Aromatoleum aromaticum EbN1: one gene and its partner. The protein of the gene in region 2 interacts with the protein of the main gene of each other region in a pairwise test. Links are inferred from orthologs where the notes say so. Each region holds a gene or a part of one and is shown on either strand. Other genes may lie near its edges. The genes, in order: acpP and ybgC.

Region 1 (15,710 bases), 1.7 Mb from region 2 along the record:
GGTCAGGGTGAACGGCGGGCGAGTCGCCCCGACGTACCGTCTCGCGGAGAACGACGAAATCCGTATTCCTCCGATCCGTCTCGCGGAGAAGACGACAAGCGGGCCCGCTCCGGCCGGAGAACCGCTGCCGGTTGTATTCGAGGATGAAGCGCTGCTGGTGGTCGATAAACCGTCGGGCAAGGCGGTGCATGGCGGCAGCGGCGTGAGCTTCGGCGTCATCGAGCAGCTGCGCAGCCAGCGCCCCGACGCGCGGCTGCTCGAACTCGCGCATCGCATCGACCGCGAGACCTCCGGTTTGCTGGTGATCGCGAAGAAACGCTCGGCGCTGACCGCCCTGCACGACATGATGCGCGAGGGGCGCGTCGAAAAGCGTTACCTGACGCTCGTCCCCGGCCGCTGGGCGAACCCGCTGCAGCACATCAAGGAACCGCTGTTCAAGTACCTCACCGCCGAAGGCGAACGGCGCGTGAGGGTGAGCGGCGACGGAAAGGCCTCGCACAGCATCGTGCGGTTGGTCCGGCGGTGGTCGCGGTTCAGCCTCCTCGAAGTCGAACTCAAGACCGGACGCACGCACCAGATCAGGGTCCACCTCGCCCATCTGGGTTTTCCGCTGTGCGGCGACGACAAGTACGGGGATTTTGCGCTGAACAAGTCCCTCGAAGCCGAAGGCCTGAAGCGGATGTTCCTGCACGCCGCACGGCTGTCCTTCGCCCACCCGCTGACGGGCGAGGCGATCACGCTGACAGCTGATCTGCCCGCCGAATTGCAGTCCTTCCTCGTCCACCTCGACACCACGGAGCCGCGCAAGCATGCCTGACCGCTACGACCTCATCGTTTTCGACTGGGATGGTACGTTGATGGATTCGGCGGCGGCGATCGTCGCGGCAATCCTGGCCGCATCGCGCGACCTGAACCTGCCCGAGCCGTCGGAAGAGCGTGCACGCCACGTGATCGGCCTCGGTCTGTCGGACGCGTTGCGCCATGCGGTGCCTGAACTGGCCGAAAGCGACTATCCGCTGATGGTCGAACGTTATCGCTTTCATTACCTGTCACGCGATCACGAGCTGACGCTTTTCCCCGGCGCCGCCGCGATGATTGCGCAGCTTGCGGCGATGGGACGCAGCCTTGCGGTTGCAACCGGCAAAAGCCGGCTCGGGCTCGGGCGGGCGCTGGAGCAGACCGGCTTGGGACCGTATTTCCACACCACGCGTTGCGCCGACGAATGTTTTTCGAAGCCTCATCCGGCAATGCTCGAAGAGATCATGGACGAACTCGGAATTGCGAAGCACCGCACGCTGATGGTGGGCGACACCACGCACGACCTGCAGATGGCGAAAAATGCCGGCGTCCAGTCGCTGGCGGTGGCGTTCGGCGCCCATCCGCGCGCGGCACTCGAGGCGGAGGCGCCCGTCGAGGTCCTCGCGACTCCCGAAGAGCTGGCAGCATGGCTGCGGGACAACGCCTGATTTACTGATCCATGCGTCGGCGGAGTTGCTCGAAGGGGGGCGGATCAGCGGGCCAGAATGAGGAAGAGAGCAGGGCGCCGCGCAAGATCCGGCTTCGGCGCGCGCTGCCATTCAGCGATGCTGCGGGTGCGGATCCATTCGTCGTCGGTCGTCAGGTTGCGTGCGACACAGAGGCGCGAAGTGGGGTGGCAGACCGCGAGCAGCGCTTCATGGAGCCGCTCGTTGCGGTAGGGCGTCTCGATGAAGATGTGCGTGCGCTGCAGCCGGCGTGACTCGTCTTCGAGTTGGCGAATGCTCCGGTCGCGCTCGCCTTCGGCCACCGGGAGATAGCCGTTGAACGCGAAGCTCTGGCCATTGAGCCCCGAGGCCATCAGCGCGAGCAGGATCGACGAAGGCCCAACCAGCGGACGGACCGGGATCTCGAGCGCATGCGCGCGGGCCACGAGCCGCGCTCCCGGATCGGCAACGGCCGGGCAGCCGGCTTCGGACATCAGCCCGATGTGTTCCCCGGCAAGCGCCGGCTGGAGCAGCGCGTCGAGCTCGGCGTCGCTGTCCCGCTCGGGCAGGACGCGGATGTCGAGCTCGCGCAATGGTGTCGGATGTTCGAGGCGCTTGAGTTCGGCTCTCGCCGTCTTGGCGTTTTCGACGACGAAGTGACGGATGCCTGTCGCGATGCGCTGCGCTTCGGCCGGCAGGAAGCGCGTCCACGACGTGTCGCCGAGGCTCACGGGCACCAGGAACAACGTTCCCGATGGCGGCTTCATGGCAGCAGGAGGCCTTCGGCCCGCAGCATGCGCGACAGCGCGATCAGCGGCAGGCCGACCAGCGCCGTCGGATCGTCGCCGGACAGCGAGTCGAGCAGCGTGATTCCCAGCGCTTCGGACTTCGCGCTGCCGGCGCAGTCGAGCGGACGCTCCTTGTCGACGTAACGAACGATCTCGTCGTCGGACAGCTCGCGAAACTTCACCCGCGTCGGCACGTTCTCGCAGCGGACCTGTCCAGTGCGTGCGTTGACCACGGCCACTGCGGTATGGAATATCACCGTCGCCCCGCGCATGCGCTGCAGCTGTCCGATGGCGGCCGCGACCGTTCCGGGCTTGCCGAAGATTTCGCCGTTCAGGGCGGCGACCTGGTCACTGCCGATGACCAGCGCATCCGGATGGCGCACCGCGACCGCGCGCGCTTTCTCGACGGCGAGGCGATTCGCAGTATCCGGCGGCATCTCGTTGGGCAAGGGCGTTTCATCGACGTCGGGGCGGGCCGTCTCGAACGGTAGCTGGAAGCGCTCGAGCAGCAGGCGCCGGTACGCGGAGGTCGAGGCGAGGACGAGTTTCGAATATCGCACGGCTGCGTCAGCTATTTTGACAGGGCAAGCCGAAAATAATATCATGCGCGCCTTATGTCGCAACGATGCCTTATCCCGGATCCGTTCAAGTTTGCCGCCGAGGGGCGCAAGCTGTCCGGCACAATCCCGTCTGCGGATCTGGAGCGGCTCGTGGATGTGATCGTCGACACCTCCGGGGAAGTCGCCTATGAACTGTCCGGGGAGCTGGGAGTGGATCGCAAGTCGCGCCTCAGGCTGCGCGCGAGCGGTGTGTTCCCGTTGCGGTGTCAGCGGTGCCTGGGGCGGATGGATTGGCCGTTGAACGTCGAGACGCTGCTCGAACTGGTCAGGCCGGGGCAGGCGATCCCGGAAGGCGAGCTGGAAAACGATGAATTCGATGCGATCGAAGCGACGCCGGATCTGGATGTCCTGGCGCTCGTCGAGGACGAAATCGTACTCGCGGTGCCCATAGCGCCGCGGCATGAAAAGTGTGACGTGCCACGTCCGTCGGACGGGGCGGAAAAGAAATCGCCTTTTGCTGCGCTCGAGAAGCTTCGCAAGAGCGATAGCGCAACTTAGGCGCGATATTTGTATTAGGAGCGTTTCATGGCTGTTCAGCAGAACAAGAAGTCCCCTTCGAAGCGTGGCATGCACCGTGCGCACGATTTTCTGACCGATCCGCCGCTGGCGGTCGAGCCGACCACCGGTGAAGTGCATCTGCGTCACCATATCAGCCCGAGCGGCGTGTATCGCGGCAAAAAGGTCGTCAAGGCCAAGGGCGAATAAGTCCGGTCACCGGAAACGGCGCGGCGCCTTGTGCGCCTGCGCCGTTTTTTCATCCGAATCAATTGTTTGAGCCACGCGAGAAGCCGATGGGTGTCACCGTTGCGATCGACTGCATGGGTGGCGATCATGGCCCGGCCGTGACCGTTCCTGCTGCGCGGGCGTTTCTGCGCAATCATCCCGAAGCCCGCATCGTCCTCGTCGGGCGCCAGGATGCGCTCGAGCAGGCGATGGGCGCCATCGGGAACGGATTCGGCGAGCGGCTTTCGCTCCGTGCCGCGTCGGAAGTCATCGCAATGGATGATCCTCCAGCCATTGCGATGCGCTCGAAGAAGGATTCGTCGATGCGCGTCGCGATCGACCTCGTCAAGTCCGGCGAGGCGCAGGCTGCAGTGTCGGCCGGCAACACCGGCGCGTTGATGGCGATTTCGCGCTTCGTGCTGAAAACCTTGCCGGGAATCGACAGGCCGGCGATCGCGACGATTCTGCCGACGCGCAAGGGACAGACGTACGTCCTCGATCTGGGTGCCAACGTCGACTGCCTGCCCGAGCATCTGCTCCAGTTCGGCATCATGGGCGCAATGCTGGTGTCGGCTGTCGAGCATCTCGACCGGCCAACAGTTGGCCTCCTCAATATTGGCGAGGAAGCGATCAAGGGCAACGAGGTGGTGAAGCGGGCCGCGGAGTTGCTGAAGACGAGCGGCCTGAATTTCTACGGCAACGTCGAAGGTGACGACATCTACAAGGGTACGACCGACGTCGTGGTGTGCGACGGATTCGTCGGCAATGTCGCGTTGAAGACCTCCGAAGGCCTGGCGCAGATGCTCGCGACTTTTCTGCGCGAGGAATTCAGTCGCAATCTCCTCAGCAAGGCGATGGCACTGATCGCGATGCCGGCGCTCAAGCGCTTCAAGCATCGTGTCGATCACCGCCGGTACAACGGGGCGGCGCTGCTCGGATTGCGCGGCGTAGTCGTCAAGAGTCACGGCTCGGCCGATGCGTTCGCGTTCGAGCAGGCAATCCACCGCGCCGCCGAAGCGGCATCGAACCGCTTGATCGAGCGCATTACCGAACGGATGACGGCTATGGGGGTAGCAGCATGATCTACGCACGGATCGCCGGAACTGGCAGCTTTCTGCCGGGCGAGCCGATAACCAACGATGACCTGGTGGCGCGCGGTATCGATACGTCGGACCAATGGATCATCGAACGGACCGGAATCCGCAGCCGACATCTGGCGTCGGCGGAAATGTCGTCGAGCGATCTGGCCAAGACGGCGAGCGAGCGCGCCCTCGACGCGGCAGGAGTGCGGCCCGACGACATCGACCTGATCATCGTCGCGACCTCCACGCCCGACTGCATCTTTCCCAGCACCGCCGCACTGCTCCAGTCGAAGCTCGGCATTCGCAATGGCGCTGCCGCGTTCGACGTGCAGGCGGTTTGCAGCGGTTTTGTCTATGGGCTGACGATCGCCGAGAAGTTCATCCGCTCCGGTAGCCACAAGCGCGCGCTGGTCGTCGGCGCCGAAGTGTTCTCGCGCATTCTCGACTGGTCGGATCGCGGCACCTGCGTCCTGTTCGGTGACGGCGCCGGCGCGGTCGTGCTCGAAGCGGCCGAGGCGCCGGGAATCCTCGCGAGCGCGCTGCATGCCGACGGAAGCCATCATCCGATTCTCTGCGTTCCGGGTGCGGTGGCGGCCGGCCAGGTCGTCGGCGACCCGTTCCTGCGCATGGACGGCCAGGCCGTGTTCAAGTTCGCGGTCCGGGTGCTGGGCGACGTCGCGCTGGAAGTGCTCGATCAGGCAGGTGTCACGGTGGACTCCGTGGACTGGCTGATTCCCCATCAGGCGAATATCCGCATCCTGCAGGCGACTGCGCGCCGTCTCGGCGTTTCGATGGACAAAGTGATCACGACCGTCGATCACCACGGCAACACTTCCGCGGCATCGATTCCGCTGGCGCTCGACCTCGCCGTCCGCGATGGCCGTATCCGGCCGGGGCACCGCTTCATCATCGAAGGGGTAGGCGGGGGCTTCACGTGGGGCGCGGCGCTGCTCCAATTCTGATACAGGACGGATACGATGGTTTTTGCGCTGGTTTTTCCGGGACAGGGGTCGCAATCGGTCGGCATGATGTCGGCCTACGGTGAGCGGGCCGAGATTCGCGACACCTTTGCCGAAGCATCGGATGCTCTCGGCGAGGATTTGTGGCAGATGGTGAGCGAGGGGCCGGCAGAGCGGCTCGCGCTGACGGTGAATACCCAGCCGCTGATGCTCACCGCCGGGGTCGCCGCGTACCGCGCGTGGCTGGCCGCCGGCGGGCCGAAGCCCTCGCTCGTCGCCGGCCACAGCCTCGGCGAATATTCCGCGCTGGTCGCCGCCGGAGCGCTGAGCTTCAAGGACGCTGTGCCGCTGGTGCGCTTTCGCGCGCAGGCGATGCAGGAGGCGGTTCCGGCAGGCGAAGGGGCAATGGCAGCGCTGCTCGGCCTCGACGTCGATGCGGTCCGCGAAGCATGCGCCGAGGCCTCCCGCGGCGAGGTCGTCGAAGCGGCGAACCTGAACGCGCCGGGGCAGATCGTCATCGCCGGAGCGAAAGGTGCAGTCGAACGCGCGATCGAGGCAGCGAAGGGGCGCGGCGCGAAGCGCGCGATGCTGTTGCCGGTCAGCGCTCCGTTCCACTGCGCGCTGATGAGGCCGGCAGCCGAGCGGTTGGCCGAGCGCCTCGCGACGGTCGCGATCGCGTCGCCCGAGATCGCGGTGCTGAACAACGTCGATGTCGCAGTGTGCAACGATCCGGCAGCAATCCGCGACGCGCTGGTCAGGCAGGCGTTCTCGCCGGTGCGCTGGATCGAGATCGTGCAGGAAATTTCCCGTCGTGGCGTCGGCCACGTCTTCGAATGCGGCCCCGGCAAAGTGCTCGCGGGGATGACCAAGCGGATCGCAGGCGATCTCCAGGGCGGCTCGATTCACGACGCCGCCAGTCTCGAACTCTCGATCGCGGCGGTCAAATGAGCGCAACAAATTCAACCCTGAACGGGGCAGTGGCGCTGGTCACGGGCGCTTCACGCGGTATCGGCCGCGCAGTCGCGCTCGAACTCGGTCGTCTCGGCGCCACGGTCGTCGGGACCGCGACTTCGGAAGCGGGCGCGGCGGAAATCGGCAAAAGTCTGCGCGAAGCCGGCACCGAAGGCTGCGGTCTGGCGCTCGATGTGACCGACGGCGCTGCCTGCGAGGCAGCGGTCAGAGAGGTCGAAAAGCGTTTTGGCGCGATCGGCATTCTCGTGAACAATGCGGGCATCACGCGCGACAATCTCGCGCTGCGCATGAAGGACGATGAATGGGAGGTGGTGATCGACACCAATCTCAAGTCCGTTTTCCGTATGTCACGCCTGGTCATGCGCGGGATGATGAAGGCGCGCGGCGGGCGCATCATCAACATCACTTCGGTGGTCGGCAGCGCCGGCAATCCGGGACAGGCAAACTATGCGGCAGCAAAGGCCGGAGTGGCCGGCATGAGCCGCGCACTCGCGCGCGAACTGGGCAGTCGCAACATCACAGTCAATTGTGTTGCCCCCGGATTCATCGACACCGACATGACCCGGGCACTGCCAGAAGCCGCGCGCGACGCGCTGTTGGGCAACATTGCGCTCGGTCGTCTGGGCCGACCGGAGGAGATCGCCGCGGCGGTCGCCTTCCTCGCTTCACCCGCCGCTGCTTACGTTACCGGGACGACCCTGCACGTGAATGGTGGTATGTACATGTCGTGAGCGCCGGCCGCGATAGCGGTTGCCATCCTTTTTGGTAGAATACGCCGGCTTTTTTATTCATATCTGGATCATTCAGGGAAGGAGTTTGTTCATGGAGAACATCGAACAGCGCGTCAAGAAGATTGTCGCCGAGCAGCTTGGCGTGAACGAATCGGAGATCAAGACCGAGTCGTCTTTCGTCGACGATCTGGGCGCGGATTCGCTGGACACCGTGGAACTGGTCATGGCGCTGGAAGAAGAATTCGAGTGCGAAATCCCGGACGAAGAGGCCGAGAAGATCACCACGGTTCAGCAGGCGATTGACTACGTCACCGCTCATCTGAAGAAATAAATCTGATTACCGGAGCGAACATTGACCCGTCGCAGAGTCGTCATTACCGGTCTCGGAATCATCTCGCCGGTCGGTAATACCGTTCCGGAGGCCTGGGACAACATTGTCAACGGCCGCTCCGGCATCGGCGAAATCACGCGTTTCGATGCTTCCAGCTTCCCGGTCAGGATCGCCGGCGAAGTGAGGGGTTTCGACATTGGCGCCTACCTGTCTCCGAAGGAGGCGCGTCGTATGGATGTTTTCATCCACTACGGCCTGGCCGCAGGCATCCAGGCGTTCAGGGATGCCGGGCTGGACGTTACCGCCTCCAATGCGGAACGCATAGGGGTCAACCTCGGGTCGGGAATCGGCGGCTTGCCGATGATCGAAGCGACCCACGACGATTTCCTCAAGGGCGGGGCACGCAAGATTTCCCCTTTCTTCATTCCCGGCACGATCATCAACATGATCGCCGGCAACCTGTCGATCATGCTCGGACTGAAGGGTCCGTGCCTGGCGATGGTTACCGCATGCACCACGGCGACGCACTGCATCGGCGAGGCAGCGCGGCTCATCCAGTACGGGGATGTCGATGTGATGGTGGCCGGCGGCGCGGAATCCACCGTCACTCCGCTCGCCGTTGGCGGCTTCGCCTCCGCGAAGGCGTTGTCGACGCGCAACGATGATCCGCTTACTGCCAGCCGTCCATGGGACAAGGGGCGCGACGGTTTCGTGCTCGGCGAAGGGGCCGGCGTGCTGGTCCTCGAAGAGTACGAGCACGCGAAGGCGCGGGGCGCCCGGATCTACGCCGAAATATCCGGCTACGGCATGAGCGCCGATGCCTATCACATGACTGCACCGGCCGAGGACGGTGACGGCGCCGCGCGCTGCATGGCGAACGCGATGCGCGATGCGCGCATGACGGTCGAGGAGATCGACTACGTCAACGCCCACGGCACTTCGACGCCCCTTGGAGACTTGGCCGAAACGACCGCGGTAAAGCGCTGTTTCGGCGATCGGGCAAGATCGATCGTGGTGAACTCCACCAAGTCGATGACCGGCCATCTGCTCGGCGCCGCGGGAGGTGTCGAAGCGGTGTTCACCGCGCTGGCCCTGCACAACCAGATCGCTCCGCCGACGATCAACATTTTCGAGCAGGACGAGCGGTGCGACCTTGATTACGTCGCGAACAAGGCGCGTCCGATGGAGATCCGGGCAGCGCTTTCGAATTCGTTCGGCTTCGGTGGCACGAACGGCACGCTGGCGTTTCGTCGCATCTGAACGGACGGGATAGCGCTGCGCATGCGCTATCCGCTCGAACTGCCGCTCAGGCCATCCCGGCAGGCACTGGTCATGATCGCCGCGATCCATACGATCGCGGCGATCGCGTTTCTGCGTTCATCGCTTTCGGCGCTGGCTCTCTATCCTGTTCTTTTCGTGCTTGCCGTATCGCTCTTCGCCGGCCTGCGCGTCGAGTGGCGCAAAACGGGCCGAGTGCTGACCCTCGAGAACGATGGAACGCTTCGCGACGGCTGCGAAGTGGCGACGCTGGCGCCGGAGACAGGCTGCACCGATTTCGGATGGGCAGTGTGGCTGCAGTGGCGACGCGACGAGGCGGAGGGGGTCGGTTCGCGCTGTCGCGGGTCGATCATGCTGCTACCTGATAACCTGCCTCGTGGACACTGGCGTGGGCTGCGTATCTGGTTGCGGCAGAAGATTCGCGCCGCCCCGGAAGGGGCGCAGGTGCGCGAAAACCCGAGCGGTCGATCGTAGGATCAGGTTTTCTGGGGCTGCAGGATCGTCGGGAGAGCCTCGTCGAGCATTTCCGGATAGTCGCGCGAGAAGTGCAGGCCGCGGCTTTCCTTGCGCTCGAGCGCGCAGCGCACGATGAGATCGGAAGTGACGACCAGATTGCGCAGTTCGATGAGATCGTTGGTCACGCGGAAGTTCGAGTAGAACTCATTGATCTCGCTCGTCAGCAGGCGGATCCGGTGCTGAGCGCGCTGCAGGCGCTTCGTTGTCCTGACGATGCCGACGTAGTCCCACATCGCTCGCCGCAGTTCTGCCCAGTTGTGGGCAATCACGACCTCTTCATCGACGTCGGTGACCCGGCTCTCGTCCCACTCGGGCAGTGCCGCGATCGGGTCGCGGGGACGCGCCTGGATGTCTTTCGCGGCAGCTTCCCCGAATACCAGGCATTCGAGCAGCGAGTTGCTCGCGAGCCGGTTCGCGCCGTGCAGGCCGGTGCACGCTGATTCGCCCACGCAATAGAGGCCGGCGACGTCGGTACGAGCGGCGAGGTCCGTGACGACGCCGCCGCAGGTGTAATGGGCCGCCGGGACGACGGGAATGCCTTCGTGCGTCATGTCGATGCCGAGTTCGAGGCAGCGCGCGTGGATATTCGGGAAATGTTCCCGCAGCCAGTCGGCCGGCTTGTGGCTGATATCGAGATAGACGCAGTCGAGGCCGCGTTTCTTCATCTCGAAGTCGATTGCGCGGGCCACGACGTCGCGCGGGGCAAGCTCCGCCCGAGGGTCGTGCTCCGGCATGAAGCGTGTGCCATCAGGGAGCCTCAGGATCCCCCCTTCGCCGCGGACAGCCTCCGAAATCAGGAACGACTTGGCTTGGGGATGGTAGAGGCAGGTCGGATGAAACTGGATGAACTCGAGGTTCGCGACGCGACAGCCGGCGCGCCAGGCCATCGCGATCCCGTCGCCGGTGGCGACGTCCGGATTCGTCGTGTAGAGGTAGGCCTTGCCGGCGCCTCCGGTCGCGAGTACCGTGCTGCGCGCCGCGATCGTGATCACGCGTCCGTCGGCGATGTCGAGCACGTACGCCCCGAGACAGCCTTCGCCACTGCGTCCGACCTTGTCGCCGAGGATCAGGTCGATCGCGATATGGTTTTCGAGGATGTGGATGTTCGGATGGGCGCAGACGCGTTCGGTGAGCGTGGCCTGGACGGCGGCTCCGGTGGCATCGGCAGCATGGATGATGCGGCGATGGGAGTGCCCGCCTTCGCGCGTCAGGTGGTATCCGATCGCGGACTGGTCTTCCCGGGTGAAGGGAACGCCCCAGCGTATGAGCCATTCGATCGCAGCTTTGCCGTGTTCCACGACAAAGCGGGTCGCAGCCGGGTCGCAAAGGCCTGCGCCCGCCGTGAAGGTGTCCTGTATATGAGCTTCGATGCTGTCGGTGGCGTCGAGTACCGCCGCAATGCCGCCCTGGGCCCAGGAACTCGCGCTATCCGCGATGGAACGTTTGGTCACCAGCGCAACGCGCAGGTGGTCCGCAAGGCGCAGCGCCAGCGATTGGCCGGCAGCGCCACTGCCGAGAATGAGTACGTCGTATTGTATTGACAAGGTCGTGAGCATCCAGGATCGGTCGCGCGCCGAAATATAGCACGTCGCAGGCAGAGGCCGGAATCCGCGCTTACATCGGATCCGCCCGAATCACAAGACCCCTTCACCGTCTGAACTATTCCTGGAAGGCTGTGTCTCTTGCAATAGCTTCGGCTTTGCCGGACTCATGGGCGGTCGTTATACTGGCGCGGATTTTGCCCAACCTAGAGAAACGACCCGCTCATGAGCGATCGCGAAATTGATCAGCAGCTTGTCGAACGCGTTCAGCGCGGCGACAAGCAAGCCTTCGGCTTGCTGGTAACAAAATACCAACGCAAGCTGCACAGGCTGCTTTCGCGGTTGATTCGCGATTCTGCCGAGGTGGAGGACGTCGCCCAGGAGACGTTCATCAAGGCTTACCGGGCCTTGGGTTCTTTCAGGGGCGACAGTGCTTTTTACACTTGGCTTTACCGGATCGGAATCAACACCGCTAAGAACTACCTGGTCTCCCAGAGCCGTCGTGCCCCGACTTCGACCGGATTCGATTCGGAAGAGGCGGAAACCTTCGAGGAAGGCGACAACCTGCGCGACATCAATACGCCCGAACGGCTGATGATGACGCGCCAGATCGGGCAGACGGTGGACGAGGCGATGGAGGCGCTGCCCGAGGAACTGCGCACCGCGATCATGCTGAGAGAACTGGAAGGCCTTAGCTACGAAGAGATCGCGAGCATCATGGACTGTCCCATCGGGACGGTTCGGTCCCGGATTTTCCGGGCGCGCGAGGCAATTGCTGAACGACTGCGGCCGCTGCTGGATACGGCTCCTGACAAACGTTGGTAGGTGGGTGGTACTCATGAAGGACAAACTGTCGGCACTGCTGGATGGCGATCTGGACGAACAGGCGATGAGCCCGGTGTTTGACTCGATTCGTCGAGATCGGTCTTTGCGCTCCGACTGGGAAACATACTGCCTCATAGGCGACGTCCTGCGCGGGGACCGGAACACTTCTCCGGGCCTGGTCGCCCGGGTGATGGCCGGGATCGAAGCTGAGCCGACCGTGCTTGCCCCTCCCGCTTCCGGCTCCGCCAGTGCGCCGCCGGGGGCTGCACAGCCTCGGGCGGGACGGTCGCTGATGCCGCTTGCCGCGTCGATCATGGGCGTCGCCGTTGTCGGGTGGGTCGCCTACACACTGAATGCCGAGCCCGAAGGAGACGTCCGCACGGCGAGCGCCGCCAGCGGCCTTCAGGCAGTGGAGAAGGTTTCCGTTCCGGGGGGGGCCACAGCTCCCTCACCCCAGGTCGACCGCCAGCGCGAATATCTCTTCGCGCATCAGGCGATGACTTCCGGCGGACCGCTTTCGGGCGTCATTCAGCACGTCCGGACAGTTTCGGATGTGAGACAGGACGTCAATCGATGAGAGGTTTTGCCGCTGCGTTGAGTCTGTGTCTGCTGTTCGCCCAGACCCAGGTTCTGGCGCAGGCACCGAGTGACCCGGTGTCCTGGCTCGAGCGCATCGCCACGGCGGGACAACGTCTGACCTACTCCGGGACTTTCATTTATCAGTCGGGCAAGAATTTCGAAACTTCCCGGATCTCGCACATGGTCGACGCAGGCGGGACGGAGCACGAGCGGCTCGAAGTACTCGACGGAAGTCCTCGTGAGGTGATCCGGACCAACAGCGAAGTGCGGTGCGTCCTGCCCGATCAGAAGATCGTCATAATCGATCAGCCGGGCGGACAGCGCGCGTTTCCGGCCCGGCTTCCCGCGTCGTTCGGCAGCCTCACCGAAAATTACCGCATCCGCAAGGGCGAACCGAGCCGCGTGGCGGGACTCGACGCGCAGCTCATCATCCTGGAGCCGAAGGACGACCTGCGCTACGGCCATCTGCTGTGGGCCGAAGTCCAGTCCGGCCTGTTGCTCAAGGCTCGCACGGTTGACGAGCGCGGCGAGATCATCGAGCAGTTCACTTTCAGCGATGTGAAGATCGGCGGCGAGATTGCGACTGAGGCCTTCAAGCCGCGCTATGTCAAGGACGACCGATGGCGCGTCGTCCGTGCCCATGGGGTCGAGGTGGGAAAGGAAGAGAGCGGCTGGGTGTTGACGACGCCGTTGCCCGGGTACTCGATGATGTCGATCGTGCGACGCCCGATAGGGCGTGACCGCGCTGAAGTTCTCCATCTCGTATTCAGTGACGGCCTTGCCGCGATCTCGGTATTCGTCGAACCGCTGCCTCCCAATGATGCTGTCAACAGCGCGGGGCCGCTGGCACCGAGCGGGGCGATCAACACGTACAAGCGCGTCGTTGCCGGCCATCTGGTCACGACGCTCGGCGAGGTTCCTCTGCGGGCAGTCCAGAGGGTGGGCGACGGGATCGAGCCGGTCGCACGATGATCGAAGCCAAGGCTGTGGTAACCCGCGCGGAAAGTGGCGAGGCGTGGGTGCGCATCGATGATCGTCCGGGAGGATGCGGTCGCTGTGACGAACCGGGCGGGTGCCGCTCGACCGGGCTTGCCTATGCGCTGAAAGCGCCTGACAAAGTGTTCAGGCTGCCGAACCGGATCGGTGCCGAAGCGGGCGACGCCGTACGCCTGCGTATCGACGACGCTGCTCCCCTGCGCGGTGCCTTGCTCGGCTATGGCCTGGGCGTCGTGCTGCTGATCGCCGGTGCGGCGCTCGGGACAGGCCTGGCGGCCGAAGGGCAGGGCGATCTGTTCGCGCTGACTGGAGGCCTCGGCGGTCTCGCTGCCGCCGTGGGGTTGAATCGCTTCGTGCTGCGCAGTTCTAGGTTGCGCGAGGCGTTCGACGTCGAGATGGTGCATGAGCCGGCGTCCTGCAGGCACTCGGCGGGAACGTCCTCATGACGTCGTGGAGCACGGTGTTTCGTTGTCTGGTCGCGGTCCTGATGGCATCGCTGATGCCGATCGCCGCCGCCATGTCGCTGCCGGACTTTACCGAGCTGGTGCAGCGGCAGGGCGCCGCTGTCGTGAATATCAGCACGAGCCAGTCGCCGAAAGAGGGTACGACGTTGTTTCCGGGTTTCGACGAAAACGATCCGATGTTCGATTTTTTTCGTCGCTTCATCCCCCGCAAGCCCGAGCTGCCGAGGGCAGATCCCGAAAACCGCTCGCTCGGCTCGGGGTTCGTCATCAGCCCCGACGGTTACATCCTCACCAATGCACACGTCGTCGATGCGGCAGACGAGATCCTCGTCCGGCTCGTCGATAAGCGCGAATTCCGCGCGCGGGTGATCGGCGCGGACGCGCGCAGCGATGTCGCTCTGATCAAGATCGAGGCGACGGACTTGCCGAAGCTGGTGATCGGCGATCCGGACAAGCTGAAGGTGGGCGAATGGGTCGTCGCGATCGGATCGCCGTTCGGTTTCGATCACTCCGTGACGGCAGGGATCGTCAGTGCGACCGGCCGCAGCCTTCCTGACGAGAACTTCGTCCCGTTCATCCAGACCGATGTCGCGATCAATCCCGGCAATTCCGGTGGCCCGTTGTTCAATCTCCAGGGCGAGGTCGTCGGCATCAATTCACAGATCTACAGTCAGACGGGCGGGTTCATGGGATTGTCGTTCGCGATCCCGATCAACGTCGCGATGGATGTCCAGCAGCAGCTGCGCACCACCGGCCGCGTGCAGCGCGGGCGGATCGGGGTCGCGATCCAGGAAGTGACGCGGGGACTCGCGGAGAGCTTCGGCTTGCCACGGGCTGCAGGGGCGCTCGTGAGCGCGGTCGAGCCCGGTGGCCCGGCAGCCAGTGCCGGGGTGGAACAGGGCGACGTCATCGTGAGTTTCGCCGGCAAGAGCGTGGAGGCTTCGGCTGATCTGCCTCGTATCGTTGCAGCGAGTCGGCCTTCCACGCGCGTCAACGTGCGGGTGTACCGCAATGGCGAACCGCACGAACTGAGCGTGACAGTCGGCGAATGGCAGGACGACGCGCCGGCCCGAACACGGCGCAGCGAGCGCCCGCAGGTGGCGCCGAACAAGCTGGGTCTGGTGGTTGCCGAGCCGACGCCCGCCCAGCGGCGCGAGCGCGAGGTCGAACACGGCCTGATCGTCGAGCGCGTGCAGGGGGCTGCCGCGCGCGCCGAATTGCAGCGCGGCGACTTCATCCTCGCGCTGGTGTCGGGAGGCCGGCAGGTCCCGCTGAATTCGGTCGCGGCCTTCACGCGCGTCGTTGGGGGACTCAAGGACGGCCAGCAGGTGACGCTGCTCGTGCAGCGCGGCGAGGGGATTTCCTACGTGACACTGCAGGCGGGCGAGTGAGCGTGCGCGAGCTCGTGGTCATGAGCCGCGAGTGGTGCCACCTGTGCCACGATCTGCTCGATGAGCTCCGGCCGCTGGCGGCGGAGCTCGGCTGGACGCTGCGCGTTCTCGACGTCGATGCCGACCCCGAACTCGAGGCACGCTGGAACGAACTGGTCCCGGTAGTGCTGGGCGGCAACACCGAACTGTGCCGCTACCGGCTCGACGCAGCGGCCGTTCGTGCCTATTGCCGACGTTTTCCGCTAGAATCCGCGCCTTAGCCAGGTCAACCAATTCATTCAAGGTGCCGCACGGCACCTTTCTTTTGTTGTCGCTGCAACATATCCGAAATTTCGTCAAGCACGTTCAGCAGGGGCGCGGGTTCTAGCCCGATTTCGGAAGTTGCGAGTTCCAGGATACCCGCAAATCTACCCGCATTCGCGGGCGCTACCCGCAGCCCTCAAGCCCTCAA
Region 2 (15,474 bases):
CCAAGCCCAACATCGACTACCACGTCGAGTTCGACGGGCATTACTACAGCGTGCCGTATGCGCTCGCCGGCCAACCGGTGGAGTTACGCATCACCGCGAGCAGCATCGAATGCTTTGCCGCAGGCCGTCGCGTTGCGGTGCATGCGAGAAGCCACCGGCACGGGGCTTTCACCACGCTCACCGAGCACATGCCCGCATCGCATCAGGCGCACCGTCAGTGGTCCCCGGGCAAACTCATCGCCTGGGGCGCCACGGTCGGGCCTCACACCGAGCAGGTGGTCAGCCACCAACTCGAACGCATGCCGCACCCCGAGCAGGGCTACCGGGCGTGCCTCGGGCTGATGCGCCTCGGTCGTCAATACGGCAACGAACGCCTCGAAGCCGCGGCGACCCGCGCCGTCACCCTCGGGGCGATGCGTTACCGCAACGTCGCCTCGATCCTCAAGAGCGGGCTCGACCGCGCGCCGCTCCCCGCATCCACTGCGCAGCAAAGCGAGCTCGCGCTACCGGCCGCTCACGAGAACCTGCGCGGTGCGCGCTACTACCACTGATTCCACCCACCGGAGAACATCGATGCTGATGCAACACAGCCTGCAACAACTGCGCACCCTGCGCCTGGAAGGCATGGCCCGCGCCTTCGAGGAGCAGCTCACCCAGCCCGCCATCACCGCGCTCAGCTTCGAGGAGCGTTTCGCCCAGCTCATCGATCGCGAGATCCTGCTGCGCGACGGCAAACGCATCGATCGGCTGCTCAAGGCCGCCCGCATCAAAGCCGCTGCCGCCTGCCTGGAGGACGTCGACTACCGCGCCGGGCGCGGCCTCGAGCGCAGTCAGATCGCCGCGCTCGGAACCGGCCAGTGGATTCGCCACCACCAGAACTGCCTCATCACGGGCCCCACCGGCAGCGGCAAGACGTGGCTCGCCTGCGCGCTCGCCAACGCGGCGTGCCGGCAGGGCCTCGCGGCCTACTACGTGCGTCTGCCGCGGCTCTTCGAAGAGCTGCGCATCGCGCATGCCGATGGCAGCTTCAGCCGACGCCTGATGCAGCTCGCGCGCATGGATCTCATCGTCATCGACGATTGGGGCCTGGCCGCGCCGTCGGCGCAGGAGCGAAGCGACCTGCTGGAGCTGCTCGACGACCGCGTCGGCACGCGTTCGACCGTGATCACCAGCCAGCTGCCGATCGAGCACTGGCACACCTACCTGGGCGACCCGACCTTCGCCGATGCGATCCTCGATCGCGTCGTGCACGCCGCGCACAAGCTCGCCCTCAAGGGCGAGTCGATGAGAAGAAAGGAAAAGGCATGAGGCCGTGCGCGCGAGACGCCTTACCCACAGGCGCCCGCCCGCCAGCGTATGAGGCGCGCTGGCGGCCGCCTGTGGATAAGCCTGCGCCGTGCCCCGAATTGACCGTGATCGTGACCGACACGGTTAGAATCTGAACACCACGCTTCGCGCGCAGACCCCCCGGTCACGTTCGTCGGTGCAGGCGGTCACGTTCGTCGGAATGCGCAACTGGACGTGCGCCAGATCGCAAAAGGCCGGTGGCGCGGCATCCTGCTGGCGCTGGGGTTGGACGAGCGCACTCTGAGCGGCAAGCACTGCGCCTGCCCCTTGTGCGGAGGCAAGGATCGCTTCCGCTTCGATGACAAGGATGGGCGCGGGACTTACTTCTGCTCAGGCTGCCGGCCCGGTGATGGCGTCCATCTTGCGATGGGCATCACCGACCTGTCCTTCGTGGAAACCGCGCGGCGCATCGAGCAGCTTGCCGGCGTGGTGCAGCCCGTCACCCGCACCCCCGAGCGCAGCGACGACGACAAGCTCGACGCCCTACGCCGGGCGTTCCGCGAGTCGAAGCCCATCGAACGAGGCGATGAAGCGCATCGCTACTTGGCTGGGAGGGGGTTGGCGCTGTACGACCTGCCCGAGTCCATCCGCCTGCATCCCGGCATGCAATATCGGGACGACGAAACGAGCGGCATGTTCCCGGCGATGGTGTCGCTCGTGACCGGGCCGGACGGGAAAGCCGTGTCGATCCATCGAACATACCTTCGGGACGCACGGAAAGCGCCCGTGGCGGCTCCGAAGAAGCTGATGCAGGGGTTACCCCTTGCCGGCGCTGCGATCCGCCTGACGCCCGTTTCCGAAGTGCTGGGCATTGCCGAAGGCATCGAGACTGCGCTGGCCGCATCCGAGCTGTTCGAGGTGCCCACATGGTCCTGCATCAGCACTGCCGGCATCGAGAGCTTCGAGCCGCCGGAAGGTGTCCGGGAAATCGTCATCTTCGCGGACCACGACGCCAACTTCGCCGGCCAGAAAGCCGCCTATGCCGCCGCGCACCGGCTGAAGATCCGTGGCTTCGAGGTGGAGGTGTGCGTTCCGCCGGGCGTAGGCGACTGGCTCGACGAACTGAACCGCCGCGCGCACGCCGAAGCACTCGCACACGAGGAACTGGTCAAAAGCCGCTTGCTGGCCGATTTGGAGCGTCTGAGAGCTGGTGGCGCGAGCCATGCGGAAATGCTTGCGCACTTGGAGCGACAAACACACGAGGCCGGGGGGCATCGGAATCTCTGACTCTTCGGGCCGTAGGACCGGACGGTTCCACAAATTTTCACCGCTCCGAAAAAACGACTGCGCGGAGGCGATTGCGGAGCGGTTGCAGGGGCGGGTAGGCAATCCAGAGCTTCGCGCCAATTCAGGAAATATTTCCTTAATTGAGCAAGGGCAGACCCGCGACATCATCGCCAAGAAGTCCGGCCTTGGCTCCGGCAAGACGTGCTCGACTCCGGGCGCGTGTAATACAACACAGCGTACAGCGTACAGCGTACAGCCCGGCCGGGAGCACGATTCACCCCGACGAGCGCGTTCAGCCCGGCAAAGAGGTCATTTCGCCACGAGAGGCGACAGACAGGCCGGCCAGACCCGCGACATCGCCCTGCGCAAAGCCGGCCCCTGCATCCCCCGGAAAACCGCCCCATTTCGCGGTCATGCGCAGCGATGGAACCGGCCGGTAACGGCCTCTGAACGCGTGGAGTTTGAAGTCGCCCCCTACCCCCGACCCGGCCGCGCGCCGGGTTTTCCGCTTGTGGGACCAGCCCGGCTACACCTGCTGGATTTGGCTACACCGTGGCTACACGGCGACCAGAAAGCAAAAGGCCAGTCCGTGAGAACTGGCCTAAGTGCTTGAATCTGTTGGTGGGGGCAGTAGGATTCGAACCTACGACCTACTGATTAAGAGTCAGCTGCTCTACCAACTGAGCTATACCCCCGGTTCTGTGTTTTTTGGTAGGCCGTGCGGGATTCGAACCTGCGACCAACGGATTAAAAGTCCGCTGCTCTACCAGCTGAGCTAACGACCCAAACCTAGAAGGATTGCGATTCTAGGGAATGCGGCCGGGCGCGTCAAGTCATTGGTGATAAAGCGTGATAAACGCTTTTCTCGATGGCATTTGCGCCGTGCAGGCAGACTACCGGTAGGGAGTCGGATCGGGGATGCCTGCAGCTTCGAATCCGGCTTTGCGCAGGCGGCATGCGTCGCACACGCCGCAGGCGCGCCCGGCCTCATCGGCCTGATAGCATGAGACGGTCTGGGCATAGTCGACGCCGAGCGCCGTTCCCCGCTGGATGATGCCGGCTTTCGACAGCCGGATCAGCGGTGCGTGGATGGTGATGCGCGCGCCCTCGATGCCGGCCTTGGTGGCGAGGTTGGCCATGGCCTCGAAGGCGGCTATGAATTCCGGGCGGCAGTCCGGGTAGCCGGAGTAATCGACGGCATTGACGCCGACGTAGATGTCGTGCGCCCCGAGAACTTCCGCCCATGCGAGGGCGATCGACAGCATCACGGTGTTGCGGGCCGGCACGTAGGTGACGGGGATGCCGCCGACCGCACCTTCGATCGGCACCGGAATCGACGAATCCGTCAGCGCCGAGCCGCCGAATTCGCCGAGGCTGACGTGGGCGAGCCGGTGCTCGCGGGCGTCGAGGCTTTGCGCGACGCGCCGTGCCGCCGCCAGTTCGGCAGTGTGGCGCTGCCCGTAAGCGATCGACAGTGCGTAGCAATCGAAGCCGGCGTTGCGGGCGATCGCGAGGCAGGTTGCGGAGTCCAGGCCGCCGGAGAGCAGCACGATGGCGCGTTTCGGTTCAGTCATGTGAAGGTTCGCATCGAGCGGTTGGGAGGGATGCGGCGTGCCGGATCGTGGATCGCCGCACCGTCGGCAGAGGCGGTGGATCTCTCGGCCGGCATCCGCGCTATCGCCCGCGGGCGTCGTTCCAGAGAATCTTGTGCAGCTGAAGCTGGAAGCGCACGGGGAGGCGGTCGCGCACGATCCATTCGGCGAGCTGCGCGGGGTCGAGTTTTCCCTGTACGGGCGACAGCAGGACCGTGCAGCGCTGCGCCAGCCGATGTTCGGCGAGGCATTGGACGGCCCACTCGTAGTCGAGTCGGTCGGCGAGGACGATCTTCACTTCGTCGCGCTCGTTCAGGCGCGCGAGGTTGTCCCAGCGATTGCGCGCAACCTCGCCGGAGCCGGGTGCTTTCAGGTCCATGACGCGCGACACGCGCGGGTCGACTGCGGCGATGTCGAGTGCGCCGCTCGTTTCGAGCGACACTGAAAGGCCGGCGTCGCACAACGCCGCCAGCAGCGCGAGGCAGCTTTTCTGTGCGAGCGGTTCGCCTCCGGTGACGCAGACGTGTTCGATGCCGTGCCCGAGGACTTCTTCGACGATCGACGCGATGCTGCGGCTCTCGCCGCCCTGGAATGCGTACTCGGTATCGCACCACACGCAGCGCAGCGGACAGCCGGTCAGCCGCACGAAAACGGTGGGCAGGCCGACTCGCGTCGATTCTCCCTGGAGGGACGCGAAGATCTCGGTCAGCCGTACTTTCACGTCGTGGCGGTCGCTTGCCTGCTGCATCGTGGAACCGTTCAGCGCTTTACCCCGAGCCGCTGGCGGGCCGCCTGTGCGGCGGAACTGTCGGGAAAGCGCTCGACGAGTTTTTTCAGTGTTTCCTGCGAAGTCTTCGTGTCGCCCAAGGCTTGCTGGCTGTTTGCCAGGCCGAGCATCGCATCGGGTGCGGCGGCGTCCTGCGGCCAGGTTTTGAGGACGGTGTTGAAATAGGTGCTTGCTGCGGCGACTTCCTTGGCCTGTAGGGCAGCGTTGCCGGCCCAGAAGTGCGCACCGGGCAGGAAGGTGCTTTGCGGGTGCTGCCTGATGAACTGCTCGAATCCGGTCAGCGCGTCCTTGTACCGGCCCTCCTTGAGGAGATTCAGCGCGGCCTCGTACTGGGCCGACTCGGCCGCAGGATCAGGCGGCGGGGCGTTCGGCGCCAAGGCGGCGGACGCGGTGCGGCCGCTTTCGATCTGGCGCACGCGAGCGTCGAGGTCGACATAGAAATCGCGCTGGCGCTGCTTGAGTGATTCGACTTCGTGCAGCAGGACTTCGAGTTGCCCGTGCAACCGGGAAATCTCGGCCTTCAGCAGCTCGTTCTGGCTCGCCAGTTCGAGCTGCCCGCGGCTGCTCGCCTCCAACCGCTCGAGGCGGCCGTTCAATTCCATCCGCATGTCGGAGATCGCACGCCGCGCCTCGTCGTCGGTGAAAAGACCCGCCTGCGCGGGCCCCATCGACGACAATGCGACAAGCATTGCCAGCGGCAGGAGGCGTTTCATCAGAACTCGCCCGAATACAGCATGTCACCACGGCGGTTTTGCGCGAAGCACGATTCGCTGCTTTCGCCGCAACGCGGTTTTTCTTCGCCGAGGCTGACCGATTCGATCTGCGATTCCTTCGCGCCCAGCAGCGTCAGCGCCTGGCGCACCGCGTCGGCCCGCTTCTGGCCCAGCGCGAGGTTGTATTCACGGCTGCCGAGTTCGTCGGTGTTGCCCTGGATCAACATCTTCATCTGCGGGTTCTGCACGAGGAAACGTGCATGAGCCTCGACCAGCGGACGGGCTTCGGGCTTGATGACGAACTGGTCGAAGTCGAAGAACACGCTACGCTTCGACAGGATGTTGTTCGGGTCGGTCAGGGCGGCGATGCCCGAACCTGCCATGCTCGGTGCGGTTACGGTGGCCACGCCAGGGGCGCCTGTCGAGCGGTCTTCGACAGCGGTGCCGCCTGCCTGGTCGAAAGTCCCGGTGCTGCTGCAAGCGGCCAGCAATGTGACGAGCAGTGCGGGCAGAACGAATTTCTTCATGAATTTTCCTTGTAATGAGACGAACAGCAGTGGTTGTTACCTAGTGAGCGGTCCCCATGAGGGTTCGCGCACATCGGCCGCCTGCACCGAAAGACGCTGTTTCACCCGGCCGTCGGACGACACTGCCGCGAGGACTCCGCGTCCGCCACTTTCGGTGGCGTACAGGATCATGCGGCCGTTGGGAGCGAAGCTGGGTGACTCGTCGCGTGACGAGTCGGTGAGGATCGTGGTCTGACGGGTCGCGAGGTCCATCACCGCGACCTGGAAGCGTCCGTTGTTGCGAGTGATGAAGGCGAGGCTGCGGCCGTCCGGGGACAGGCGCGGCGTCACGTTGTAATTGCCTTCGAAAGTCACCCGCTGGGCACTGCCGCCCGATGCCGGAATCCGGTAGATCTGCGCGCTGCCGCCGCGATCGGAGCTGAAATAGATCCATTCTCCGTCGGGCGACCAGGCCGGTTCGGTGTCGATTCCCGGCGAGGTCGCCATCCGGCGCAGGCCGGAGCCGTCCGCGTTGAGGACGTATAGCTGGGACTGGCCGTCCTTCGTCAGCACGACCGCGAGCCGCTGACCGTCCGGGGCCCACGTCGGCGCCGAGTTCGAGCCCTTGAAATTCGCGACGACATGGCGCTGGCCCGTTGCCAGCGTATGCACATACACGACGGGCTTCTTGGCCTCGAACGACACGTAGGCAAGGCGCTGGCCGTCCGGCGCCCAGGCCGGCGAGATAATCGGTTCGCGCGACGCGAGCGCAGTCTGCGCGTTCATTCCGTCGGCGTCGGCGATCTGCAGTTCGTAGCGCGGACCGCTCTTCACGACGTAGGCGATGCGGGTCGCGAAGTAGCCCGGCTGTCCGGTGAGTTTTTCGTAGACGAAGTCGGCAATGCGATGCGCCGTCGCGCGGTTTTGGGCCGGCGTCATGCGCAGCGACAGTCCGCCGAGTTCGGTCTGCTTCTGGGTGTCGAACAAGCGGAAGCGTACGTCGTAGCGCCCGTCCGCTTGGGGGTAGAGGCTCCCCGCGAGCACCGCATCGGCGCCGCGGGCGCGCACGCCGGCGAGATCCGGCACCGCCGTCGCGGGCAGCGTGACGAGGCCCATGTCGACGAGGCTGAACAGGCCGCTGCGTTCCAGGTCCGCGCGCACCACGTCCGTGATGCCCCGCGGCAGGGATCCTTCGTTCTCGAAAAGCGGAATGGCGACCGGAAACCGCGTCGCGCCCGCGCCCGTGATTTCGATCGAAAGCTGGGCCTGAGCGCCCCACGAGAGGGCGGCGAGGGCGGCGGCGAGCAGCAGGCGGAAACGGGAGAGGAGGATATTCATGGCGTGGCGGTGGCCGTCAATTGGCGATTATAACGAACGAATCGGAACAACAGGCGCAACGAAAATGACAGGCACGCCTTAGTCCTCGTCGAGAGGCTTGAACTTCAGTTCGAGCGTGCGCTCGAAAAGTTCCTTCGCTTGGGGCAGCGGCAGCGGACTCGAGCGGCGGATCGCGCGTTCGATCGCCTCGTCGAGCGCGGGGATGCCGGACGAGCGCTTGAGCCGGATCGCGAGCACTTCTCCGCTCGGCAGCTGGTCCACCTCGAAAACAGCTTCCGGATTGCCGCTCAGGCCGGGCGGGCGCAGCAGATTGCCGCGCACCTTGGTGCGCACGGCATTCTCATAGGCGTCGCCGGCGGCACGGTTACGGGCGGCCGAGGCACGAGCGGCGTCGGCGCGCATCATCCGTTCGAGTTGTGTGCGTTCGGTTTCCTGCGCCAGGCGCTGCGCCATGTAGTCATCTTTCGGCGGCACGACCGGTTGGGGTTTTTTGGGCTCCGGTTTCGCCGGTTCCGGTTTCTTCGGCTCCGGCTTCGGTTCCGGCTTCTTCGGTTCCGGCGGCTTGGGCTCTGGTTTCGGTTCCGGCTTCTTCGGTTCCGGCTTCGGGGGTTCGGGTTTGGGCGGTTCCGGCTTGACCGGTTTCTTCGCCTCGGGCGCCTTCATGGCGATGTCGGGCTTTGCCTGCGCTTTCGGCGGTTCGGGTGGCGGGGCAGGCTTCGGCGGCTCGGGCCTCGGGATCGGCTTTGGTTCCGGTTTGGGTTCGGGCTTCGGTTCGGGTTTGGGCTTCGCCTCCGGTTCCGGCTTTGGCAGCGGGGCGGGACGGGCCGGGACTGCGGCCACCAGGTCGACTTCCAGCGCTGCGGGCGGAGTGCTTTGCCAGCGCACGCCCAGCACGAGAAACGCGATGAGGCCGAGATGGACGGCGATCGTCAGCGCGAGCGATGCCCATTTTCCCGGCTCGTCGCGGGGGGAATTCGGGACTGCGCCGTTCATCGCCCGCTGCTGCCCGCCTGAGTCTGCAGGCCGACTTTCTGTATCCCCGCCTGACGCAGACCGTTGAGCGTATCCATGACTTTCTCGTAGCTGACCTTGCGGTCGGCCGCAATGACCACCGGCTGGAGCGGGTTGCGCTCGATTGCCCGGCGCAGTTCGCGCAGCAGTTCGTTATTGTTCATCGCCTGCTCTGTCGCACCGCCGCTCGCCTTGAGGGCGAGCGAACCGTCGCGCTTGACGACGACGAGCATCGCCTCGAGCGGAGTCTGGGGCACCTGGTCGACGGTCGGCAGGTCGACGCTGCCGGTCTGGATCATCGGCGCGGTGACCATGAATATGACGAGGAGGACCAGCATGACGTCGATGTATGGCACGACGTTGATCTGGTTCATCAGGCGGCGCTGGCGCATCGCAAAGCCTCCGGCGCTCAGCGCAGCTGGCGCTGCAGGATGTTCGAGAACTCTTCCATGAAGCTTTCGAAGCGGATGCCGACCCGGTCGATGTCGTGGGCGAAGCGGTTATACGCGACGACCGCCGGAATCGCGGCGAACAGGCCGATCGCGGTGGCGACGAGGGCCTCGGCGATGCCGGGCGCGACCTGGGCGAGCGTCGCCGAGCTGACGTTGGACAGGCCGCGGAACGCGTTCATGATTCCCCACACCGTGCCGAGCAGGCCGATATACGGCGAGACCGAGCCGACCGAGGCGAGAAACGCGAGGTGGGCTTCGAGGTCGTCCATCTCGCGCTGGTAGGTGGCGCGCATCGCGCGCCGGGCGCCGTCGATCGTCGCCGCGTGGTCGTGGCTTTTCGCGCGCAGCTTGGTGAATTCGCGATAGCCCGATTCGAAGATGCGCTCCATGCCGCCTGTCTGATGACGCGCCGCCGCGGCAGACTGAAACAGCCCGTTGAGGTCGCCGCCGCTCCAGAAGTCGCGCTCGAAGCCGTTGGTCTTGTTGCGCGCCGAGCGGATCTGGAACGACTTGCGGAAAATCCAGTACCAGGAAACGAGGGAGAGGGTGGCGAGCAGCGTCATCACCAGCTGTACGAGGACGCTGGCCTGGCTGACCAGGCTGATGATGGAGAGGTTTTCGGTGAGGGTCATGCTTGAACGAGTCTTTCCAGTCTGGAACGTATTTCGGCAGGGAAGGGGGTGGGGCGTTTCTTGTCGAGATGGACGCAGGCGATCACGAAGCGGCCATCGAACAGCAGTTCAGTGCCGCGCAGCACGCGTTGCGCAAAAACGAGGCTCGCGCCGCCGACCGTGTCGATGTTCGACACGACCTGTAACGCATCATCGAGGAATCCGGGTGACAGATAATCGGCCTTTACCGAGCGCACGACGAAGGCGAGCCGCTGTTCGGCGAGCAGTGCCTGCTGCTCGAAGCCGATTTCCCTGAGCGTTTCGGTGCGGGCGCGCTCGCAAAAGCGCAGGTAGTTGGCGTAATAGACGATGCCAGCGGCGTCGGTGTCTTCGTAATAGACCCTCAGCGGCAGCGAAAAAACGGTCTTTTCCGCTGCGATCGCAGGGTGGCAAGCGGTGTGCATCGCAGCATTCTAGCTGACTCGCAGCGGTGCTGCGAATCCGTTTCCTGCCACATTTTTTCAAAATGCAAGGCGTTGTCGGGAGGCCATGCGAAGGGGCAAGTCGAGCGGATGCGCAGGCGAGTGGCCCAAGATGAGCAATGCCCGTTTCCGAAGTGCTATTCTTTGCCGCTTGGCACGATTCACCTAACCATATTTCCTGGACAGGCTGCGACGTGGTCCTTCCATTTTTCGGCAAGAAGTCCGCCTCCAGCGCCCCGACCAGCAGCGATGCCCCCGCGCACGCGGCCTCGTCCGCCCGGGGCGAGCCTGCCGCAGAATTGTCCACGCTGGATTTCAGCGGCGATGCGAACCACGGGCTCACGCAGTACGCCGGACTCATGGAGGTGACGGAAGTCGGGGCCGGTCTCGGCGCGGCGTACGAGGAGGCGGCGGTGCTCTATGCCAATGGCAGTGTCGACGCCGCCGAAGCGGTGCTCGGCACCGTGCTCGACAGTCCGTCGCATCAGGCTGGCGAAGGGGTATGGATGATGCTCCTCGATCTTTATCGCCTCACTGGCCAGCGCCAGCGCTTCGAGTCGCGGGTGGTCGATTACGCGACCCGTTTCGAGCGTTCCCCGCCTCCCTGGCAGGACCTTTCGAGCGCGCCCGCGCAAGGGCGGCCGAAAGCCGTGCCGTTGCTGAGCCTTTCCGGCACCCTGTCAGGGCAATCGGCGACGCAGTTCGAGCAGATCGGGATCATCGGCAAGAAAAGCGGCGCGATCCGCATCGAATTGAGCCGGCTGCGCTCGGTGGATGAAGTCGGCTGCACGCTGTTCCGCAAGCTGCTGCGCGAACTCGCCGCCGAGCGCGTCAAGGTGTCGCTGCTCAAGTGCGGACAGCTTGTCGACATGCTCGTGGGGCAGGTGCACGTCGGCCGGCCCGAGGGACGGGACGGCTGGCTGTTGCTGCTCGAAATGCTGCAGCACACCGGCGAGCAGGACCGCTTCGAACAGATCGCGGTCGATTACGCGATAACATTCGAGGAATCTCCGCCGTCGTGGGAACCGAAGATGGAGCGCGAGGCGATCTCCACCGCGGCGATCGAAGCGGCCGTCACCGCCGCCGAAGGCTTCAGTCTCGATGGCGAGCTGACGGGCGCGACGACCGAGAGCATTCGCCGGCTTGCCGCTTTCGCCGCCGACCGCCAGCGCTTCGAGGTCGATTGCGCCCAACTGCGCCGGCTCGACTTCGTCAGCGCCGGCACGCTGTTCAACGTCCTCGCACCCTTGCACGCGCAGGGTAAACAGGTGATTTTGAGAAACGTGAACGCCATGGTCGCCGCACTTCTGCGCGTCATGAGCGTCGATCAGGTCGCGCAGGTGATGCTCCGCGCTTGAGGCGGAGGCGTTGCCGCGCTGCGAAGGAAAATATCGATGGAACAGTATCACGGCACCACTATCCTTTCGGTGCGCCGCGGGCGGCGCGTAGCGCTCGGCGGGGACGGGCAGGTCACGCTCGGCAACGTCGTCATCAAGGCGACCGCGCGCAAGGTGCGTCCGATCTACCAGGGCAGGATACTCGCCGGGTTTGCCGGCGGCACGGCCGACGCATTCACGCTGTTCGAGCGCTTCGAGGCGAAGCTCGAGAAGCACCAGGGCAACGTGCTGAGGAGTGCGGTGGAGCTGGCGAAGGACTGGCGCACCGACCGCATGCTGCGCCGGCTCGAGGCGATGCTCGCGGTCGCCGATCCCGACAACTCGCTGGTGATCACCGGCAACGGCGACGTGCTCGAGCCCGAGCAGGGCATCGTCGCGATCGGCAGCGGCGGCGCGTACGCACAGTCCGCGGCCCGCGCCCTGCTCGAGAACACCGCGCTGCCGCCGGAAGAGATCGTGAAGAAGTCGCTGCAGATCGCCGGCGATCTGTGCATCTATACGAACCAGAGCCACGTAATCGAGGTACTCGAGGGATGACCCAGATGACCCCCCCGGAGATCGTCTCCGAACTCGACAAGCACATTGTCGGCCAGGGCAAGGCCAAGAAGGCCGTCGCGATCGCGTTGCGCAACCGCTGGCGCCGCGCGCAGGTCGAGGAGCCGCTCAGGAGCGAGATCACGCCGAAGAACATCCTGATGATCGGACCGACCGGCGTCGGCAAGACCGAGATCGCGCGCCGGCTGGCGCGGCTCGCGAATGCGCCGTTCATCAAGATCGAGGCGACGAAGTTCACCGAAGTCGGGTACGTCGGCCGCGATGTCGACACGATCATCCGCGACCTCGCCGAGATCGCCGTCAAGGACGGACGCGAACGCGCGATGAAGACGGTGCGCGACCGCGCGCTCGACGCCGCCGAGGACCGCGTGCTCGACGCGCTGTTGCCGGCGGCCCGCCCGGTCGGCCTCAACGAGCCGGAACCGGTGGATTCGAGCACGCGGCAGAAATTCCGCAAACGCCTGCGCGAAGGCGAACTCGACGACAAGGAGATCGACATCGAAGTCGCTGCGCAGGCGATGACTGCCGAGATCTTCGCGCCCCCGGGCATGGAAGAACTCACGCAGCAGATTCAGGGAATGTTCCAGAACCTCGGCGGCGGCAAGAAGAAAGTGCGCAAGATGAAGATCGGTGAGGCGCTGAAGGCGCTGACCGACGAGGAGGCGGCGCGGCTCATCAACGACGAGGAAGTCAAGGCCGAGGCCGTCCGCGCGGTGGAGCAGAACGGCATCGTGTTCCTCGACGAGATCGACAAGGTCGCATCGCGCTCGGAAGGACAGGGCGCGGACGTGTCTCGCCAGGGCGTGCAGCGCGACCTGCTGCCGCTCGTCGAAGGCACGACGATCTCGACGAAGTACGGCATGATCAAGACCGACCATATCCTGTTCATCGCCAGCGGCGCGTTCCACCTCGCCAAGCCGAGCGACCTGATCCCCGAATTGCAGGGGCGCCTGCCGATCCGCGTCGAGCTCGAGAGCCTGTCGGTCGAGGACTTCCAGTGCATCCTGACGCAGACAGATGCGTGCCTCGTGCGCCAGTACCAGGCACTGCTCGCGACTGACGGCGTGACGCTGGAGTTCACCGACGACGGCATCCGCCGTCTCGCCGAGATCGCGTACCAGGTCAATGAGAAGACCGAGAACATCGGTGCGCGACGCCTCTATACGGTAATGGAAAAGCTGCTCGAGGAAATCTCGTTCGAGGCTGGCAGGATCGGCCTGGACAAGCTCCTCGTCGATGCTCCGTACGTCGATGCGCGGCTCGAGATTCTCGCGCAGCGCGAGGATCTCGCGCGCTACGTGCTTTAGCGCGGCGCCAGACGGCGGTCGCGCGCCGCCGTTCGTCGTTCGCAGACCGCGCGCCGGAGCTCCTCCGCGCGTGCCGCGGCTCCCCCTCCGCTTGACCGGCCTCCGGCGCCGACGAGCGCGCCGGAATTTCACTCGCCATGCTCGTGCGCATCGTCTCGATCCTTTTTCCGCTGTTCGCGATCACCGCGCTCGGCTATTTCGTCGGCAGGCGGATGAAGCCCGACCTGTCGCACGCGAACAAGCTGAACATGGACGTCTTCATCCCGGCGCTGGTGTTCGCGGCGCTGGCGAACAAGGAGTTCCGCGTCGTCGAGTTCGTGCCGCTCGTCGTCGCGACGCTGGTGATCGTCATCGGCTCGGGCCTGATCGGCTGGGCGCTGGCACGTTCATCGCGGATCGCACCGAAGACTTTCGTGCCGCCGATCATGTTCAACAACTGCGGCAATCTCGGGCTGCCGCTCGCCGTGCTGGCTTTCGGCAAACCGGCGCTGGCGCCCGCAGTGGTGATGTTCATGGTGTCGAACCTGCTGCATTTCTCGTTCGGCGCCTGGTTACTCGATCATCGCATCAAGCTGTGGACGGTGTGGAAAGTGCCGTCGGTGCTGGCGACTTTCGCCGGACTTGCAGTCGGCATCGCCGGCATCGCGGTGTGGCCGCCGCTGATGCTCGCGATCAAGATGCTCGGCGATGTGTCGATTCCGCTGATGTTGTTCGCGCTCGGCGTGCGCCTCACCGATTCGAACATCTCGTCGATCGGGCTGGGATTTTACGGCGCCGCCGCGCGCCCCCTCGTCGGCATGATGCTGGCGTACGCCGTGATGCTGTTCATCGACCTGCCGCCGCAGCAGGAAGCCCTGCTGCTGGTGTTCGGCGCCCTGCCGCCGGCAGTGCTCAACTACATTTTCGCCGAGCGTTATCACCAGGAGCCGCAGGCGGTGGCGTCGATGGTGCTGATCGGCAACGTCGCGGCGGTGGTTTTCCTGCCGATCGCGCTGGCGCTCGTGCTGCCCTGAGCTTTCTCACCACATGTTCTCGACGACGAGCTGCGCCGGAGCCGCGCGGCGCGACAGCTTGTAGCCGAGACGATTGAGCAGCTTGCGCCCGTCATCGACCATCTGCGGATTCCCGCACAGCATGATGCGGCTGCGTTCGTGGTCGAGCGGGAAGCCGACTGTGCGTTCGAGTTCGCCGCTCTCGATCAGCGTCGTGATGCGCGCGCTCAATGCCCCGGCAACCCGCTCGCGCGTGACGACCGGCACGTAGTGCAGCTTGTGCACGACGTCGCCGACCAGCGGGTGATCGACGAGCCGCGCGATCTCGTCGCGGTAGGCAAGTTCGGCAGCGGTGCGCACGCTGTGCACGAGGACGATGCGTTCGTAGTCGGTCCAGGTGCTGCGGTCATGCAGAATCGAGATGAACGGCGCGAGCCCGGTGCCGGTCGCGAGCAGCCACAGGTCGCGCCCGCTTTCGAAGCGATCGGTCGTCAGGAAGCCGTAGTTCATCTTCTCGACGAAAATCTCGTCCCCTTCGGCGAGGCGGGCGAGGCGGCTCGTGAATTCTCCGTCCGGCACGACGATCGAATAAAACTCGAGGTGTTCGTCGTACGGTGCGGAGACCATCGAATACGCGCGCCAGACGATCGAGCCGTCTTCCTTTTGCAGCCCGAGGCGGGCGAACTGCCCCGGCACGAAGCGGAATGCCGGGTCGCGCGTGGTGCGGAAGCTGAACAGATGCGGCGTCCAGCGCCGTAGCGTGATGATGCGCTCAGTGGTGAAGCGGTCGGCTGGCAAGGACATCGGCAGCTCCGTCGGGGTTGGCTAATGTTGATTAAAATACTCGGGTATTGCGCCGCGGGCAACCCGTGTGAGCTCGGAGGATCCGACAGTTGCTCAGGCCTGCGGCGGACGGGTCGCCACGACCGGGCGTGCCGCACCGGCTTCGAGGAATCCCTTGAGCAAGTCGACCGGCACCGGGAAGACGATCGTCGACGACTTGTCGCCGGCGACCTGCGTCAGTGTCTGCAGATAGCGCAGCTGCATCGCGGCAGGCTGGCGCGACAGCATCTCGGCCGCTTCCATCAGGCTCTCGGCCGCCTGCTTCTCGCCTTCGGCATGGATCACCTTCGCGCGCCGCTCGCGTTCGGCTTCAG

Evidence for each region.
Region 1: the proteins of ybgC (region 2) and acpP interact in binary tests that used the Escherichia coli proteins (3 or more experiments, as listed by UniProt). The link is inferred for Aromatoleum aromaticum EbN1 from one-to-one orthologs.

What each region holds. Positions count from the first base shown.
Region 1 is NC_006513.1:3,248,142-3,263,851, forward strand. The notes cover bases 6,085-9,049. They hold acpP (acyl carrier protein), read left to right. Parts: upstream 6,085-7,429; coding sequence 7,430-7,669; downstream 7,670-9,049. Other genes in these bases: fabD (ACP S-malonyltransferase), read left to right, coding at 6,085-6,583; fabG (3-oxoacyl-ACP reductase FabG), read left to right, coding at 6,580-7,338; fabF (beta-ketoacyl-ACP synthase II), read left to right, coding at 7,691-8,929; EBN1_RS15465 (protein YgfX), read left to right, coding at 8,951-9,049. In the rest of the region: EBN1_RS15405 (RluA family pseudouridine synthase), read left to right, coding at 1-817; EBN1_RS15410 (HAD-IA family hydrolase), read left to right, coding at 810-1,466; EBN1_RS15415 (SAM-dependent methyltransferase), read right to left, coding at 1,511-2,230; EBN1_RS15420 (Maf family protein), read right to left, coding at 2,227-2,856; EBN1_RS15425 (YceD family protein), read left to right, coding at 2,962-3,369; rpmF (50S ribosomal protein L32), read left to right, coding at 3,397-3,576; phosphate acyltransferase PlsX, read left to right, coding at 3,663-4,676; EBN1_RS15440 (beta-ketoacyl-ACP synthase III), read left to right, coding at 4,673-5,638; more of fabD, read left to right, coding at 5,654-6,084; more of EBN1_RS15465, read left to right, coding at 9,050-9,421; nadB (L-aspartate oxidase), read right to left, coding at 9,424-11,019; RNA polymerase sigma factor RpoE, read left to right, coding at 11,230-11,829; EBN1_RS15480 (sigma-E factor negative regulatory protein), read left to right, coding at 11,843-12,406; EBN1_RS15485 (MucB/RseB C-terminal domain-containing protein), read left to right, coding at 12,403-13,380; EBN1_RS15490 (SoxR reducing system RseC family protein), read left to right, coding at 13,377-13,850; EBN1_RS15495 (DegQ family serine endoprotease), read left to right, coding at 13,847-15,259; and 2 more genes. UniProt on the Escherichia coli protein: Carrier of the growing fatty acid chain in fatty acid biosynthesis.
Region 2 is NC_006513.1:1,571,114-1,586,587, reverse strand. What follows is about bases 8,326-11,054. They hold ybgC (tol-pal system-associated acyl-CoA thioesterase), read right to left. Parts: upstream 10,049-11,054; coding sequence 9,602-10,048; downstream 8,326-9,601. Other genes in these bases: EBN1_RS07450 (STAS domain-containing protein), read left to right, coding at 10,261-11,054; tolQ (protein TolQ), read right to left, coding at 8,931-9,605; tolR (protein TolR), read right to left, coding at 8,500-8,913; EBN1_RS07470 (energy transducer TonB), read right to left, coding at 8,326-8,503. Also shown: istA (IS21-like element ISAzo4 family transposase), read left to right, coding at 1-551; IS21-like element ISAzo4 family helper ATPase IstB, read left to right, coding at 574-1,308; EBN1_RS07510 (DUF7146 domain-containing protein), read left to right, coding at 1,522-2,574; 7-cyano-7-deazaguanine synthase QueC, read right to left, coding at 3,468-4,148; 7-carboxy-7-deazaguanine synthase QueE, read right to left, coding at 4,249-4,914; tol-pal system protein YbgF, read right to left, coding at 4,926-5,666; peptidoglycan-associated lipoprotein Pal, read right to left, coding at 5,666-6,193; Tol-Pal system beta propeller repeat protein TolB, read right to left, coding at 6,230-7,510; more of EBN1_RS07470, read right to left, coding at 7,589-8,325; more of EBN1_RS07450, read left to right, coding at 11,055-11,424; ATP-dependent protease subunit HslV, read left to right, coding at 11,461-12,000; ATP-dependent protease ATPase subunit HslU, read left to right, coding at 11,997-13,325; EBN1_RS07435 (AEC family transporter), read left to right, coding at 13,463-14,338; EBN1_RS07430 (ferredoxin--NADP reductase), read right to left, coding at 14,345-15,121; EBN1_RS07425 (slipin family protein), read right to left, coding at 15,215-15,474.